Regions from separate parts of the Paenibacillus sp. RU5M genome, predicted to be linked through region 4. Evidence: riboswitches for the same ligand, from Rfam matches in the RefSeq annotation. Region 4 holds a riboswitch; each other region holds the start of a gene.
The links. Region 4 has a riboswitch for thiamine pyrophosphate ahead of CRO25_RS03290 (thiamine phosphate synthase). Riboswitches for the same ligand answer to the same signal wherever they lie in the genome.
Positions count from the first base shown of each region.

Region 1: another riboswitch for thiamine pyrophosphate. It lies ahead of thiC (phosphomethylpyrimidine synthase ThiC); the one in region 4 lies ahead of CRO25_RS03290 (thiamine phosphate synthase).
Region 2: another riboswitch for thiamine pyrophosphate. It lies ahead of CRO25_RS10805 (ECF transporter S component); the one in region 4 lies ahead of CRO25_RS03290 (thiamine phosphate synthase).
Region 3: another riboswitch for thiamine pyrophosphate. It lies ahead of CRO25_RS10765 (ABC transporter ATP-binding protein); the one in region 4 lies ahead of CRO25_RS03290 (thiamine phosphate synthase).

Region 1 covers NZ_OBQM01000005.1:70,622-74,941, forward strand. Annotated here, with positions in the region: gene thiC (phosphomethylpyrimidine synthase ThiC) at 438-2,225, opposite strand; TPP riboswitch at 2,585-2,698, opposite strand; gene CRO25_RS16425 (IclR family transcriptional regulator) at 2,815-3,558, opposite strand; gene CRO25_RS16430 (alpha/beta hydrolase) at 3,917-4,320, shown strand, end outside.
Region 2 covers NZ_OBQM01000003.1:14,539-18,858, forward strand. Annotated here, with positions in the region: gene CRO25_RS10795 (radical SAM/SPASM domain-containing protein) at 263-1,138, shown strand; gene CRO25_RS10800 (pectate lyase) at 1,504-2,172, shown strand; TPP riboswitch at 2,486-2,596, shown strand; gene CRO25_RS10805 (ECF transporter S component) at 2,838-3,431, shown strand; partial or broken gene CRO25_RS34270 (ATP-binding cassette domain-containing protein) at 3,522-3,872, shown strand; gene CRO25_RS10810 (ATP-binding cassette domain-containing protein) at 3,894-4,320, shown strand, end outside.
Region 3 covers NZ_OBQM01000003.1:6,492-10,811, forward strand. Annotated here, with positions in the region: gene CRO25_RS10755 (ABC transporter substrate-binding protein) at 1-1,015, opposite strand, end outside; gene CRO25_RS10760 (ABC transporter permease) at 1,063-1,875, opposite strand; gene CRO25_RS10765 (ABC transporter ATP-binding protein) at 1,862-2,629, opposite strand; TPP riboswitch at 2,804-2,906, opposite strand; gene hisC (histidinol-phosphate transaminase) at 3,013-4,140, opposite strand; gene CRO25_RS10775 (ATP-binding cassette domain-containing protein) at 4,159-4,320, opposite strand, start outside.
Region 4 covers NZ_OBQM01000001.1:685,703-690,022, reverse strand. Annotated here, with positions in the region: gene CRO25_RS03305 (thiazole synthase) at 1-300, opposite strand, end outside; gene thiS (sulfur carrier protein ThiS) at 304-507, opposite strand; gene thiO (glycine oxidase ThiO) at 504-1,736, opposite strand; gene CRO25_RS03290 (thiamine phosphate synthase) at 1,742-2,359, opposite strand; TPP riboswitch at 2,651-2,760, opposite strand; gene CRO25_RS03285 (ABC-F family ATP-binding cassette domain-containing protein) at 2,894-4,320, opposite strand, start outside.

The sequences.
Region 1 (4,320 bases), on a different contig from region 4:
TTGTGGTGGGAAATAGGTTGCCTCCGGTGGGAGGTGATCCTATGAACTTCTCTTTCAACGACGTAATCGTGTTCGCAATGTTAATTATTGCGCTCCTGACATACATCGACCGTAAAACGAAGTGACCCGCCACAGGTTGACGGCCTGACGGGTCACTTCGTCTGAATTATGCTGCACTCGGAGGAATACCTACCGCAAATGCTGTGCAGGAGTAGCCATTGGCCTGGCTACTCTTATTTGTTTTTACTTATATTCATTTTATTAAACATCTGCGAGACAATCAACCTACAACTGATAAAATATGTTGTGTCGTTATCCTTGTCCTTCGAAGTTAAGTGTGCGCACCGCATACCAAGTAAGAGGCCGTTCCTCTCCTCAATCACGGAGAGGAACGGCTTTTCACCATGTCAGGCCGCCCAGATTGCGCTGAACGACGCTTAAGAGCGTGTCCGGTATTCCTCAGCCTTTTCCAACATACCCGCGGCCACAGCCTCATTCTCGGACAAGCCTTTGTCTGCTGCAAAAGCACGAATATCCTGCGTAATACGCATGCTACAGAACTTAGGGCCGCACATGGAGCAGAAATGGGCTTCCTTAGCCCCTTCTGCCGGCAACGTCTCATCATGGTAGGACAGCGCACGTTCCGGGTCCAGCGACAGGTTGAACTGATCCCTCCAGCGGAACTCAAAGCGTGCCTTGGACAGCGCATCGTCCCGCCGCTGGGCACGTGGGTGACCTTTCGCCAGATCAGCGGCATGAGCAGCGATCTTGTAGGCGATAACGCCTTCCCGCACATCATCCTTATTGGGCAGGCCCAGATGTTCTTTTGGCGTAACATAACAGAGCATCGACGTGCCGAACCAACCGATCATTGCTGCTCCAATTGCCGAGGTAATATGGTCATATCCTGGTGCAATATCGGTCGTCAGCGGTCCCAGCGTATAGAACGGCGCCTCTTTACATATCTCCATTTGCAGATCGACATTCTCCTTGATCTTGTGCATCGGCACATGTCCCGGACCTTCAATCATCACCTGCACATCATGCTTCCAGGCGATTTGTGTTAGTTCACCAAGCGTAGCCAGTTCCGCCATCTGGGCTTCATCATTAGCATCGTAGATGCTTCCTGGACGCAGTCCGTCTCCGAGTGAGAACGCCACGTCATACCTTTTTATAATCTCGCAGATTTCTTCAAAATGGGTATACAAAAAATTCTCCTGATGATGCGCAAGGCACCATGCTGCCATGATGGACCCGCCCCGTGACACAATGCCCGTCATACGTTTGGCGGTCAGCGGAATATATCGCAGCAGCACACCTGCATGGATCGTAAAATAGTCCACACCCTGCTCTGCCTGTTCTATGAGCGTGTCACGATACAACTCCCATGTCAGTGCTTCTGCTTCGCCATTGACCTTCTCCAGCGCCTGATAGAGCGGTACTGTTCCAATCGGTACAGGTGAATTGCGGATGATCCATTCGCGGGTCGTATGAATGTCCTTGCCTGTGGAAAGATCCATCACCGTATCCGATCCCCAGCGTACGGCCCAAGTCATCTTCTCCACCTCCTCCTCGATGGAGGAGGATACCGCAGAGTTTCCGATGTTCGCATTGATCTTCACATGAAAATGACGCCCGATCAGCATCGGCTCACTCTCTGGGTGATTAATATTCGACGGCAGGATGGCCCTTCCACTCGCTAGCTCCTGCCGCACAAACTCTGGCTCCACACCCTCACGAATAGCGGCGAACTCCATCTCCGGCGTGATCATTCCCTGCCGTGCATAATGCATCTGAGTCACACTGCGCCCTGCCTGTCCACGTAATGGTTTAGCACGCAAGCCCGGATACTTCTCGGCTCCAGTTCGCTTCCCTCCTGGTTTCAATCCGTTATCCTCCGGTTTGACCGTTCTTCCCTGGTAGGCTTCAACATCTTCACGCTCCGTAATCCAGCGGGTGCGCAGCGCTGGCAGCCCTGCCCGGATATCGGCATGAAATCCAGGATCGGTCATTGGTCCGCTCGTATCGTAAACACGCAGCGGTTCGTTATGCTCCACTCCTTGGGGAGTATTGGTGTCATGAAGGGCAATTTCACGCTCCGGTACAGCAATGTCCGGTCGTGAGCCATGAATGTATACTTTGCGGCTGCCCGGGAAGGGCTGAACCCGTCCTGTCGTACCTTTTTCCTCTGCCAACTGCAGATCCTGCTTGTCCTGTCCCATCATTCGGTTTCCTGTGCTCATCGCTCTTGTCTCCTCCTCATTAGTGATTGCCTGGATTGAAATGCTTGCTCACGGGTCCAAATCATCCACAACATAGAAAAAGGAAGAGCGACCATACCACACAAAATAGGGACATACACTTCAATTAATACAGACAGTCGAAGCAAAAGGTTTACACCCAATGCTCGCCAATGGCACCCAGCCCTTTATCCAAAAGCAGATCTGACACCAGCTTCCGCCTGTTTACTGTATAAAAAAAGCCGGTTCCCAAGGGAACCGGCTTATGTCCATCACCAATAACACACCTCACTCAGGCTCCATAACGGAGTCCATCCATAGGTCACATTATATGGTGTTCGTGGTCGTATCGCCGATTACTTCCCTACGCTGGTATGATCCAGATCAGGTGCAAAGGGTCCAGAATCTCATGCGATTCCGTCTCAGTCCGGACAATTCGGACTCCCCCAGTAACGTTAACAAGTTGCAGCATCTCAGCCGCAGATTATTCAATTATGCTGACCCCGTTGGGCCGTCCATTACAGAGTAGCGCAACCGGATCATAAAAACAACCTTTAATTTCCAGAGCATAAAATCAGGATAACATCAGTCCCATCTGTGTAGCTGCTTCCTTCAGCACAGGTGCGTATTCATGCAACGTCTCCTGCGAAAGGCGACTAACAGGCCCGGATACCGACAGAGCAGCAGCAATGTTGCCTTTCCGATCCATGATGGGTACAGATACAGCCGCGGCTCCCGGTTCACGCTCCTCATAACTTGTTGCGTAGCCGTATTCCAGAATGTCTTTCATCTGGGCCAAATATACTTTGGGATCGATAAATACGGGCCATTCCGGTCCATTCATCAGATCTTCGCGGTCCTCTTCGGTGGCAAAAGCCATCAGCACTTTACTGGATGCTCCCACAGATAACGGAAGTCTGACGCCCACCGGAGCTACACGACGAATCGCCTGATCACTCTGTACGGCTTGAATTCGAATCCGCTCACTGCCATCACGCAGATATAAACTCACGGTTTCGCCCAGTCGATCTCTCAGCCGCTCCATCGCAGGAAGGAGCAAAATGGCAGGATCATCGCTGCGAGACATATGGGCAGACAGTTCCCAGATACGTATGCCGAGTCGATACTTCTCGGTTGCTGCATCCCGGATCACAAACCCCTTGTCCTCCAAAGTAGCCATCAGACGATGGACTGTACTTTTGTGCAGACCGATCTGGCTCGCAATTTCCGTGAGCCCCAGATCACTGCGGGTTGTAAAACACAATAATATATCCAGCGCCCGTTCTACAGCCCGGACGGTTAACTTTCGGTCTTCCATGGCAAGTTGCCCTCCTCATGTTTCATCACATGAAACTTGGTTACATAAATTATATGAGAAACGGTCTCATCTGTAAACCAAAAAGCGCCATTTGGAATAGGGATATTTGTAAATATTTTCTTTTTATAAATTAGAATCCCCTGCATTTTGCACCCTAAGGAAATGTTACCCATATATCTTCAAAACTATATAACAATTGCGTAACAAATGGCCTCAATCAATTGACTTTGACTATATTGGAACATACGATAAAGATATATTAAATTAAGATTTTGCTTCATATGTAGTCAGAAAAATCATTTATCCGCTCTGTTCGTCTCGTTGTTATCTTCATTTGATTTTTAAAGGAGGGGCAATCATGTATCCGACATCCCAGAGCGAAGCCCCGCTGCAAACGAAAGTGTCAGATCTGCCTTCTTCGTTATCACCGAGGCTGATCCGGTTCAAACATATTGTCGTGGCGTTGTTGCTCTCCGTTGTATTTTTTCTGCTCTTTTGTTTCATTGCACTACACGGTTATATTGCTTGGGTATTATCCAATCCAACTGTAGCGCCTGTATTCTCCAATCCCATGCAGGCGAAGAACATGAAGTATCAAGACATCACGTTCCCGGCAGCAGACGGCAGTCGAACGATGCAGGGTTGGTATATTCCGGCTGATGATAATGCAAACAAAACCATCATATTCAGCCATGGATATGGTGCGAATCGTGAAGAGACCTGGGTACCAATGTATGATCTGGCCCATTATGCTCACCAACT
Region 2 (4,320 bases), on a different contig from region 4:
GTTTTAACTTGGTTTTAAATTGTTTAAATTCTAGCATCGCGTCTCGGCAACTACAATGACCTGGACAATCAATACATCCTATACTTCGATTGAAAGAATCTATAGGTGAACGTAGTTAACGAATTCGATGAGAAAAAGGGAATTAACATCCTAGTCGATTTACCTTGTCCCTTGAACCCGATATAATAGTGGTGGCACACATGGGCCGGATCACAAATGAGGGTGGGACTGTTCTCCCTCTAAGCAGAATGGGGACCCCGAGTTGAAAACGTTCAAGAAAGTATATATTGAGATCACAAGTATATGTAATCTGGCATGCAGCTTCTGTCCACAGACGAAACGTGCCAAAAATTTCATTGACCCTGAAGTCTTCAACAATATATTGGATCAGATCAAACCCCATACCAAACATATTTATTTGCATGTCAAAGGTGAGCCGCTGCTTCATCCCAAAATTGATCTGTTACTGGATTCAGCGCATGAGAAGGGATTCAAGGTCAACATTACGACGAACGGTACGCTGCTGCCCAAGACCCAGCACAAACTGCTCGGCAAACCGGCACTGCGTCAGATGAATTTCTCCCTGCACAGCTTTGATGGTCATGAAGGTTCCACAGACCGTGAGGGCTATCTGGGCAATGTATTGTCATTTGTCCGGGAAGCAGTGAAGCACAATGTCATTATTTCATTCCGACTCTGGAATCTGACACAGGATAACTTCACGAATGCGCAGATGAACCGAAACCGGGAGACGCTGGAGGTTCTTGAACGGGAGTTCAATCTAGATTTCCGTATTGAGGAGAAAGTGGTGCCGGGGAGCGGTGTCAAAATTGCCCCCAATGTGTATCTGAATCAGGATCATGAATTCCAGTGGCCGAGTCTGGATGCACCCGAAGATGATGGTAAAGGTTTCTGTCATGCGCTTCGCAGTCAGGCAGCCGTGCTTGTCGATGGAACTGTGGTACCATGCTGTCTCGATGGTGAGGGTGTCATTAACTTGGGCAACGTTCATGAAAAATCGTTCTCGGAGATTGTGGATGGTGAACGAGCCAACAATCTGTTCTATGGTTTCTCCAAACGGGAAGCAGTGGAGGAATTATGTCGGAAGTGCGGATATCGTCAGCGGTTCGGCGCTTAAAGCGAAATTTAATAAATAAAATGAGATTCAAAATAATAGAGATCACGTTGTCTGGAAACAGATGAGGTGGTCTTTCGTTTTTTCTAGAACGATAAAGGAGCATATCGCCATAGATTACAAGTTGTAAAAGAAGCATAGCCGAAGTTGAGATCGGCACATTACACAATGGAGTACGATGCAAAAAATGCCGAGAACACAGGCATAATGCTATTATTTCTATATCTAAGCTAATGATTATTATCGTAACATTCCTTTTTTGGTAGGATCAGGGTAGGTTCCGAGCCAGAGGTGCACCTCTGATCGGTTCCTTGAGGACAAGCTTATGCTTGTACGCCAATTCATCAGAATAAGGGAGGATTTAAATTATGAAAAAAATGTTGACGTTGCTGCTGTCTGCGGGTCTGGTCGCTTCATTATTAGGTGCAATTCCGGCTTTTGCTGCACCTACTGTTGTAAACTCAACGATTATTGTAGCCAAGGGAGAAACTTTTGATGGCAAAGGCCAAACGTATGTAGCCAACCCTTCCACCCTGGGAGATGGATCTCAAGCGGAAGATCAGAAGCCGGTATTTCGGTTGGAGGCAGGCGCCACGCTCAAAAATGTGATTATCGGTTCACCTGCAGCTGACGGTGTTCATTGTTATGGTAACTGCACGATATCAAATGTGATTTGGGAGGATGTCGGTGAGGACGCTCTGACTCTGAAATCAGCCGGAACGGTTAACATCACTGGTGGTGCAGCTTACAAGGCCTATGATAAAGTATTTCAAATGAATGCAGCCGGAACGATTAACATTAAAAATTTCCGTGCAGACGATATTGGCAAGCTGGTACGTCAGAATGGCGGAACAACCTTCGCCGTGAACATGACGCTCGACAACTCAGACATTTCCAATGTCAAAGATTCTATTATGCGTACGGACAGCAGTACATCGCAAGGGAAAATTACAAATACCCGTTACTCCAAAGTACCGACCTTGTTTAAAGGCTTTGCATCGGGCAAAACAAGTCAATCCGGGAATACTCAATATTAAAACAGAGCTTACCGTTTCTCAATAATTTTCCTCTAAAGGATATGAAGCATAACAATTAAAGGGGATGTCCTCATGAATATGACGGGGACATCCCTTGTTCGCGTTATCTTGGTCTAATGAACCTGGCACCCGTTATTCGCTCTCATTTGCATCTTTCTGAGATGTAACGAATTACAGAGACGTTATTTCTTGAAGCAGAGGTATATGACGCATAAATGAGACATATAGTTAATCACTCTTTCTTCTAGTTTAAACTGATTTTTTCTTATCGGGATTGTCACAAATACCCATGTGTTGTACAGTAGAAGCAATGAAATAAGTGAACCGGGTGCTCAATGAAGTTGGGCTGAGAGAGCGGCCTTGTGCTGCTGACCGTATATCTGATCTGGGTAATGCCAGCGTAGAGAACATGAATTTGCGATGAGCAATGGTAAGCGATAAGGGATAGAACATAAATGTCAGCGTTTCTTGGTTGCAACGGGATTTCTCTGATGTGACGGGGATGGTGTCGTTTGTTTTCTTCTTTCTCTATATCTGCCTAATGCGTTGCATCGTGAGAATTGTAAACTGTGCGTATGGCCTGCCTGTGAACCGGGGAGGCTTTTTTTGTTTGTTTTATTGTTTTTTTTATAAATCTAGGGAAACAGAGGAAGGAAGTAGAGAACATGTCAACAGCAGTAGGCAGCAACAGATTGAAGTTAACCGATATTTTGGTAACGATTGTGATTGCAGTGGTCTTCGGGGTGATCTACAAAATATGGGGACCTACATATGATCTGATGAAGCCATTCGGCGTTCATGCGGAGCAGATGATTTACGGTATGTGGTTCATGGCGGGCACCTTTGCCTTTGTAATCATTCGGAAGCCAGGTGTAGCCATTCTGGCAGAAGTTGCGGCATCCACGGTGAGTGCTTTTCTCGGAAGTGAGTGGGGCATGTCCACACTGGTATACGGGCTGCTGCAAGGGCTGGGAGCGGAGATTTTCTTTGCCGCATTTCTGTATCGGAAAAGCAATCTGTTCGTTACCTGCCTTGCGGCTATTGGTGCAGCAGCGGCTTCGCTTGTACTCGATTATCAGTATGGGTACATTGATTCCCTCTCGGCTTGGAACTACACGCTGTTTATCGGATTCCGCTTCATTGGAAGTATTCTGATTGCGGGTGTATTCACCTATTATCTCGCCAAAGCGCTGGAGCTTACAGGTGTAACACGATCCCTTAGACCGGTGTCGAAGCAGGATTATGAGGCGCTGGACTAGATGAATGAAGTGGAGAATGTGCAAGCGGTAGGTGTTACGAATCTAAGATGTAAGTTCCCTGGAGAGAAGGCCTTGGTGTTCCAAGGCTTGTCTCTCTCTGTGCGTCAAGGGGAGAAAGTGTTGTTGCTTGGACCAAGCGGCTCTGGCAAATCAACCTTGTTGCAAATTCTGAGTGGTCTGATTCCGCGATCTGTGGAGATTCCGATGAAATGTGATGACATTCAGGTGCCTGAGCAGCCCGGTATTGTTTTTCAAGATCCGGATACCCAGTTCTGTATGTCATATACGGATGAAGAGATTGCTTTTGTACTGGAAAACCGGAATATTCCACGCGAGCAGATGCCTGCTCTTATCCATCGATATCTGGAACAGGTGGGGTTATGCTTTGAACATAACCGAACACTCATTCAATCCATGTCACAGGGGATGAAGCAGCGTCTTGCGATGGCTTCGATTCTGGCCATGGAGCCAGACGTACTCTTTTTGGATGAACCAACGGCACTGCTGGATGATGAAGGAACCTCTCAAGTATGGGAAACGGTGAAACAGATTGCACAGGACAAAACACTCATTATCGTAGAACATAAAATTAATGAAATCGTCGAGTGGGTGGACCGAATCATCGTATTGTCGCCTGAAGGAAAGATTGTGGCAGATGGCCCGGCGAATCAGGTGTTTACAGATGAGCGGAATATGCTCAGGGAATACGGAATCTGGTATCCAGGGGTTTGGGAAGAACGAGGGCAGACGAAAGCACAGACGTTGGTCACAGGAGAGTTTATTCGTTATGGGGCAACAGAAACTGAAAGTATAGATTATAAGGAGAGGGAAACCTCTGCGCTGCCCCAACCAGCACTGGAAATGCAGCAATTCACCGGATGGCGCGGAA
Region 3 (4,320 bases), on a different contig from region 4:
TCAGTTCACTTTGAACCAACCATGCACGTACATTTTCCCAAGAAGAGGCGTCCTGCCTGCCAAACGGCTGACCTTCTTCATTCATCAGTGGCAGTAAAATGTTTAGACTTTTGATTTCGATCTCCGGGTCAAGTGGAGACGTTTCGTTCTCATGTGCGAGCAGAATGTTCAGCGCGTCCTCGGGGTGCTCTGTTACATATTTCTGTCCTTCCTGCATCGCTTTGATGAAGCGGGTAAGCTGATCTTTCTTCGCTTCAATGCCCGCATCACTTGCAGTGAGGATCAGTTCATAATAATCAGGTACGCCGTAATCGACGGGATTGATCGCTTTCATGGCATGGCCTTCCTTTTCCAGAATCAATTGTTCATGGTTAATAAAACCACCCATAATGGCATCTGCCTGCCCGGAAGCAAGGGAAGGGATCAGGTCAAATCCCACATCCACCAAATTCATCTTGTCGGGATTACCGCCATCCTGGCTGATCATGGTACGCACCATTGCTTCATACAAAGGGATTGAGGAATAGCCGACCGTCCTCCCTTCAAGATCTTTTGGCGATTTCACTTTACCGTCTGCTTCAGTCAACAGATGCACGAGCGGATGGCGAACGACGGCTGCAATCGAACGTACAGGAATGTTCTCCCCACGCGCGAGCAAAATTTGCGGCTGGTAGCTTAGTGCAAGATCGATTTTCCCGGCGGCAACAAGTTTGAGTGCATCATTCGTATCGGCAGGCATCTGGATATCGACATCCAGACCTTGATCCGCGAAGTAACCATTCTCCTGAGCAACATAGATGAAGGAATGCACTGCATTTGGGTACCAATCGAGCATGATGGACAGCTTGTCTTTGGATGTCGATGGCCGTTCGGCCAAAGATGATTCTGTATCTTTTGCTTTGGAAGCTGAATCTGTAGCAGGTGTATTGGTACCCGTATTTCCACATCCGCTGATAATCAGTAACATAGATATGAGCAGAATGGGGAGTAGGGAGTAGATATGTTTTTTCTTCATAGCTTCAAATTCCTCATTTCCGTTTATCTGTTTTTGAAATCCGAAAGTTATCCAGTTTTTCTTCTACCTGCATGACGTGGTGTACTGAATCTTCTCTCCATCCATGCAATGAGTACAAACAGGGCGATACCGAGCAGGGATAACAGCACAATGGCGGCGAACATTGCATCCGTGTTCATATTGCTCGACATTCTGCGGCTGAAGTAACCGAGACCCTTGCTTCCACCGAGCCATTCACCGATCGTTGCACCGACCACACAATACACCACAGACATTTTCAGTCCCGAAAAGAAGGAGGGAAGGGCAAGTGGAATCTGGAGTTTGCGAAAAATATCCCACTTGCTGGCCCCCATCGTCAGCAGCAGTTCACGCTGCTCCGGATCACCCTGGCGCAGGCCATCGTAGGTGCTTACTACAATCGGGAAAAATGCGATCAGGAACACCACCGCGACTTTACTCCACAAGGTGTAGCCAAACCATAGGATGAAGACGGGGGACAAGGCAATCAGCGGGATCGTCTGACTGATCACGATGAAGGGATATAACGCTTTTTCAATCGACCGATTCATATACATACCCGTTGCAAGTGCAATTCCGGCACCAATGGACAAGCCAAAACCAACGACAACTTCCATCAAGGTAGCGGGCAGATGTGTAGCCAACAAGAGGCGGCGATGTTCATACAGCGAAATGGCAATCGCCGTCGGGGCTGGAATGATGAAGGAAGGCACCCACCCCATACGCACAATCCACTCCCAGATGACAAGCAGCAAGATCATGAGCAAAAGAAACAGACCATAACGGGCAAGCCAACCTCTTATGCTATGCTTCATGCTATCTCTCAAGTTACCGTCTTGCATGCAATTGTTCCTCCAGTTGTCGTCTCATCTGAACGAGAGCCGGTTCGTAGATCATGTCCGAATGTCTTGGACGTGGCAAAGGTACCGACAGATCCTGCAGCTGTTGACCTTGGCCCACCGGAGTTAACAGGATAATCCGATCACTGAGCAGCAGGGCTTCTTCAATGTCATGTGTGATGAACAACACGGTTTTGCCCAGGCCTTCCCATAGCTCCAGCAGCCAGCGATGCATATCCCGTTTGGTCAGGGCATCGAGTGCGCCGAATGGTTCATCCAGAAGCATAAGTTGGCCACCTGTCAGCAAAGTACGAAGCAGCGCGACACGCTGGCGCATGCCACCTGAAAGCTCGTCCGGGTAAGCATGCGCGTGGCCGGATAAGCCAAATCTGTCGAGGCCAGCCAGGATATCTGCTCGAATCCTTATCTTATCCTGCCGACCTGCAGCCAGTTCAGAGGGAAGCATGCAATTCCCCATGACGGTTCTCCAGGATAACAGGAGGTCCTTTTGTGGCATGTAGGCCACCTGCCCCAGTCGCTTTCCTTCTTGAACCCAAGGAATGTCAATGGTTCCGTGTGTTGGCTCAAGCAAGCCTGCCAGCAGCTTGAAGAGGGTACTTTTACCGGAGCCGCTGGAACCGATGAGCGAAACGAATTCTCCTTTGGCTACAGTCATCGACACATTGGAGAGCACGGGGGAATCCCTTTTTCCCGGGAAAGCGTAGCTCATGTTGTGAATGGTTATATCGTTATCCATCTCGTTCCGTCCCCCTTGTATTCATAATTCAACTTCAAACCGCGGGATCTTTAATTACACCTTCTGATCTGCTCGCAGAACGCGAAAAAGACCCACCCATTTCCGGAGAAATGAGTGGGTCTGTAAGTTCAATTCACATTAAATTTCATCATCAACATGAAAAAATCCGCTTACTGAGAGGCCGCTCCACTTCCCTCCGCTGGTATGATCCAGATCAGGTTCAAAGGGTCCGAATCGTTCGATTCGTCTCAGCCGCAAGGCTCCCCTAGTGCAATGTTCAAGATATGCAGTTGTGTGTTCAGCATATATCACATGCAAGTGGAATGTAAAGAGGGCGGCTTAAAAGAAGTGTGCGTAATGTGAGTTAGGAAAGTAACTAGGATCTAATCGTTTGAATGTAACAGTGAATCAAGCTCCCCGATCAGACGGGCAATCTGCTCCGGTGTACCAATCGTAATCCGAAGCCAGGTAGGCATACTGAATTCGGCACCGCCGCGGACAGAGATGCCTCTGTTCAACAATTCTTTGGTAATCGGGCCACTATCCTGCAACAGATCAACCATGATGAAATTTGTTTCGGAAGGGATGTAGGGTAAGTTCCACTGATCAAAGGACTGCATTAACGTTTCCCTTCCTTGACGATTGTAGTGCAGGCAGTGAGAAACAAATTCATGATCATCCAGGCTGGCCAAAGCAGCGGCTTGGGATGTGGCTGTCAGACTGATGGGCAGCTTGACCCGGTTAATGCCTTCAATAATGCTTTCATTCCCGATGCCATATCCAATTCGCAGGCCAGCAAGTCCATATATTTTGGAGAAGGTCCGCAAAATAATCAGATTATTATACTGCTCCAGCAGCTTAACCGTATCAGGATAATCTTCACTTTCCGCGAATTCATAATATGCTTCATCCAGGACAACCACGACATGGGAGGGAACATGTTCGAGTAAACCATGTAGGGCATCTGCCGTGAAAATGGTTCCGGTTGGATTATTCGGATTGCACAGCCAGATGATTCGGGTAGAAGCATTGATCCGTTGCCGGAATTGCTCCAGGTTCAGTGAATGGTTGACCAACGGCACTTCATGGATGACACCGCCTGCCAGCAGTGTAGCGCCCTTATACCAGTTAAAGGAGGGCACTGGAATGAGTGATTCCTCGCCGGGATTAAGATAGGCTTGGGCGGTAAGGGTAAGGAGCTCGAATGAACCACTGCCAAATACCAGTTGGGAGGTACGCACACCCAGACGGTCCGCAAGTTTGTCACGCAGCAGTTGGCTGGAACCGTCGGGGTATTGAGCCAAAAGATCGGAACCCAGCGATCTGACCGCTTCCGCTGCCAGGGGAGAAGAACCGAACGGATTCTCGTTCGCTGCAAGTCGATCTACACTTTCCAGTCCCAACTCCCGCCGGATCTGTTCCATGGATTTGGCAGGCGTATAAGCCGGAATTTGAGTTAAAAGGTCTTTAACAGGTGGAGAGGGAACGGGTGAGAGGGATTGCATAATCATGCCTTCTTTCCAGTGGAATTAGATCGAGAATGATATCTGTTTCTGGGCAATCTGCTGTGGTGTCTCTTGTGGCGGAGTCAACAAGCGATTCAGAATCAGGTTTTCAAAATGAGCAAACCCGCTGTCCCGAACGCGTGGCCGCTCCAGCGTAATTCGGGTATCCATCGTTATATGACCATC
Region 4 (4,320 bases):
GATAACTTCTACTTTTATCATATCACAAAGTCCTGAAGCCCGAGCTAGTTCAGCGATTCGCACAGCTTCCTCTGCTGTTGCAGCACCCGCTGTATTGGGAAGCAGGGTATACCTTTTCAAGTCCAGTGTGTCCAGAAAGTGCTGTTTGTTCCGATCTTCCAGATTCAAACGCCGAACCGCGAACGTTAATACATCCGTACCTGAAGCCTCAACCGCCTGACTCTGCACTTCCAAGTCCGAAAATTTGCCTGTACCCAGCAGCAATCTAGATTCAAACGTATAATTTCCAATCCTCAGCATAATTCAACCGCCTCCCACAAAATGTACAATTTCAATTCGGTCTCCGTCTCTTAACGCCGTCGTTTCATGATATTCCCGCGTTAAAATTTGACGATTCAATTCAACCACGACGGTTTTTACTTGCAAATTAAATGAATGGAGCAATTTGTCTACACGATTTAAGCTATCTTCAATTTGCATGGTTTGTCCGTTGACAATGATGTTCACAGCAACATCTCCTTTCTGTTCAAACGTTCTGGACTAAGGTCCTGAATCCCCAGCTCTTCAGAGGTTTTACCACAAATCAAGTCAGCCATGAGGCTGGCTGTAATCGCACTAAGTAATATGCCGTTACGATAATGTCCAAAAGCAGCGAATAAACCAGGAACACTTTCACAAGCCCCTATATACGGAATTCCATCCGGAGTCGAAGGACGTACACCAGCCCAGGCTCGGATAAAATGTGCTTCCTTCATGCCAGGTACCCAGTTTGTTGCAGCTGCGAGCAGCTTCTGAATGCCTTGTACCGAAACTTTCATGTCTGTTCTTCCAGGAAGGCTTGTTGCACCGATCCATACTTCTCCATTGGCTTTGGGAACAATATATATATCCTCTGCATACACCGTTTTGTCTGGCCTGTACCCGGCATGGTGGGGAGAAAATTGCACGGCTGCAATCTCCCCCTTTACTGGTAAAACAGGCGATTTCAGACCCACATGTCTCATCAATTCTTCACCATGTAACCCTGTAGCAATAATGACATTTCTCGATGTCATCGTTCCTATTGAAGTCTCGATCCCTTGCACTCCATTCACATCAGTATGCAAACGGACATCCTGTACACCTTCCATCACCCTTGCACCCATGGCTTGAGCCGATCTGACATAAGCCTGCGTTAAGTTGACAGGAAGAACCTCGCTCTCGGAAGGTCTGTGAAATGCTCCATACGTATCCCTGTTTAACCATGAAGCTTCCTGTTGGACAGAAATACGATCCCACCAAATATGTTCTGTAGATAAGGTAGACGATCTACGATCATTCTTGTAACTGCTGACCTCACTGTATGAACGAAAAGGAGTAATAAATCCATGCTGTTGCAGCCCCATTTCCACTCCGCTAAGCGAACTGATCCGTTCCTTCTGCTCATGAAGCAAAGCTCTGCTCTGCCTTGCAAGCTTTGCCATTACAGCATGAGTGAATTCCTCACTATCAGCAGCAAGCATGCCTGCGGCTGCACAGGAAGTTCCCCCAGCGATCCGCGCCCGCTCAACCAGAAGAACGTCATGGCCTCGAGTAGCGAGTTCACATGCGATGGCACATCCGATAACTCCTCCACCTACAATAATGGTTTCTGCATGAAGCTTGCCTCCAACTTCCGCTCCAACTTTACTTCCCGAAACTATTCCTGGATGATAGCCTGAACGATTCCTGCTTCGACTTCTTGCTTCCTCTCTCAAGATCTTCATCTCCTTGGTCCGGCGTACTTGTCTGAATCCGTGATCGCCTGTCGCAATGAAGCGGCAGCTACTTCCGGCTTATCGGTCGTCCAAATCGTTGAAATTACAGCGGCTCCTCTAGCACCAGCAGTTCGAATGGCAGCAATATTCTCATGACTAATCCCGCCAATCGCGATCACGGGAATCGAAACATTAGAGCATACCTCAGCTAACGCACTTAGCCCTCTGGGTTCGCAATTCGGTTTACTATTTGAAGCATAGACATGCCCATAAAAGAGATAATCCGCTCCCTGTTCTTCTGCAACTTTTGCTTCTTCCAGAGAATGAACCGATATGCCTACGCGCAGCCGATCGACTCTCCTCAACTCATCCTTATCATAGCTGCGAGTAACTGCTTGACCCCAATGCACACCACCAATTGAAGCATATTGATCCAGCTGATCTGAGCCATTCATAATGATTCGGTCAGATGGAACACCTTGTGTTTTTAGACCTTGCGCCCAATACATCTGTTCTTCAAGGGTCAGCTTTTTTTCCCGAATGTGGATATAATCGACCCACCGCCATATACCCTTAGCAATATTCAGAAAAGAGCCCAAGTCTCCTGTACCTGGTGAAACCACATGCAGTTCGAATGATCTTGTTATTACATGTTCGTGGAAGATTACCGTCCTATTCGCCCTCCTCTTGCATGATTTAAGCTGATATACAACAACAAAAAAGCCACTCCCGTAGGGGAGTGGCCACGAATTTAAAATTCATGGATCAACTGAATGACTGTCGCATGCAATTACTCTATACATAACGCACAACAACTATAGAAACCATCCATAGTCGCAACGCTGTATACATAGAACTGCATGATTCATCTTGCAGGCAATATCGCAAAGTCAACGATAAAGCTCTTTGTCATTAGCTGAAACGCGCCACTTCCCTACGCTGGTATGATCCAGATCAGGTACAAAGGGTCCGGAATCGCATTCTTCCATCTCAGCCGCATCGTGCGGCCCCCCTAGTGTTCATATGAAGCTGTAGCCTATGTTACCATAGACACCTTTTTTTGTCACCGTACATTTCCATGAATTACGTTGTTCACCATTGCTGAAGTCATGTAGTTAACGAAGTTGCTGTTTCTGGTGCAAAGAATTTCGTAGAAACTATTGTTTGTCGGACCAAGCTTCAACATCCCACGTTTTGGTTACCCAACCTTCATAAAATTCAGGTTCATGGGATACGAGCAGCACGGTACCCTTGAATTCCTGCAGGGCACGTTTCAGCTCTGCTTTAGCGGTTACATCCAAATGGTTTGTAGGCTCATCGAACAAAATCCAGTTACTTTCACGCATCAGAAGCTTACATAAACGAACCTTGGCTTGTTCACCACCACTAAGCGCGTTAAGCGGGCGGGTGATATGCTCATTTTTTAATCCACAACGTGCGAGATGGCCCCGGACTTCATTCTGTGTCAGATGAGAAAACTCATTCCACACATCTTCGATCGGGGTAATATTACCTGCACGTACTTCCTGTTCGAAATAGGCTGTTTCCAGATAGTCCCCCAAGAAAGTCTTACCGCTAATTGGTGGGATTTTCCCCAAGATCGTCTTGAGCAGTGTGGATTTACCTACACCGTTACATCCAACAATGGCAATTTTCTCGCCACGCTCAATAGTCATCGTCATTTTAGGCAATAATGCATATGAATATCCGATTTCAAAATCAATACCCTCAAAGACGGTTTTACTACTCGCCCGGGCATCCTTGAATTTGAATGTGGGTTTGGCCGCTTCGTCTGGACGATCAATCCGTTCAATCTTGCCGAGCTGCTTCTCACGGCTCTTGGCACGACCGGAAGTGGAAGCGCGGGCTTTGTTCCGCTGAATGAAATCTTCCTGCTTCTTGATAAACTCTTGCTGTTTCTCATAAGCATCAATATGTTGCGCCTTATTCATGTCGGCCATTTCAAGGAATTTGTTATAGTTCGCTGCATAACGCGTCAACTTGGCAAATTCCAGATGATAAATAACGTTAACGACCTCATTCATAAACTCTGTATCATGCGAAATCAGAATAAACGCATACGGGTAATCCTTCAGGTAACGCGTCAGCCATTCAATGTGTTCCACATCGAGATAGTTCGTCGGCTCATCCAACAAAAGAGCTGTGGGTTTCTCCAGTAAAAGCTTGGCAAGCAATACCTTCGTACGCTGACCACCACTAAGCGCGGCCACATCACGATCTAGACCGATGGCGGACAATCCAAGTCCATTCGCCATCTCTTCCACTTTCACATCGATCAGATAAAAATCACCTTGCTCCAATTGCTCTTGAATGTCACCCATTTCTTCCAGCAACAATTCGAGCTTGTCCGGATCGGCGTCTGCCATCTGATCCGTAATAGACATCATTTCTTTTTCCAACTCAAGCAAGGGCAGGAACGCATCCTTAAGCACATCACGAATCGTTTTTCCAGGCGTGAGCTTGGTATGCTGATCCAGATATCCATAACGAACTTTTGGGGTCCATTCGACCTTCCCTTCGTCCTTTAACAATTTCCCGGTAAGAATGTTCATCAGTGTGGACT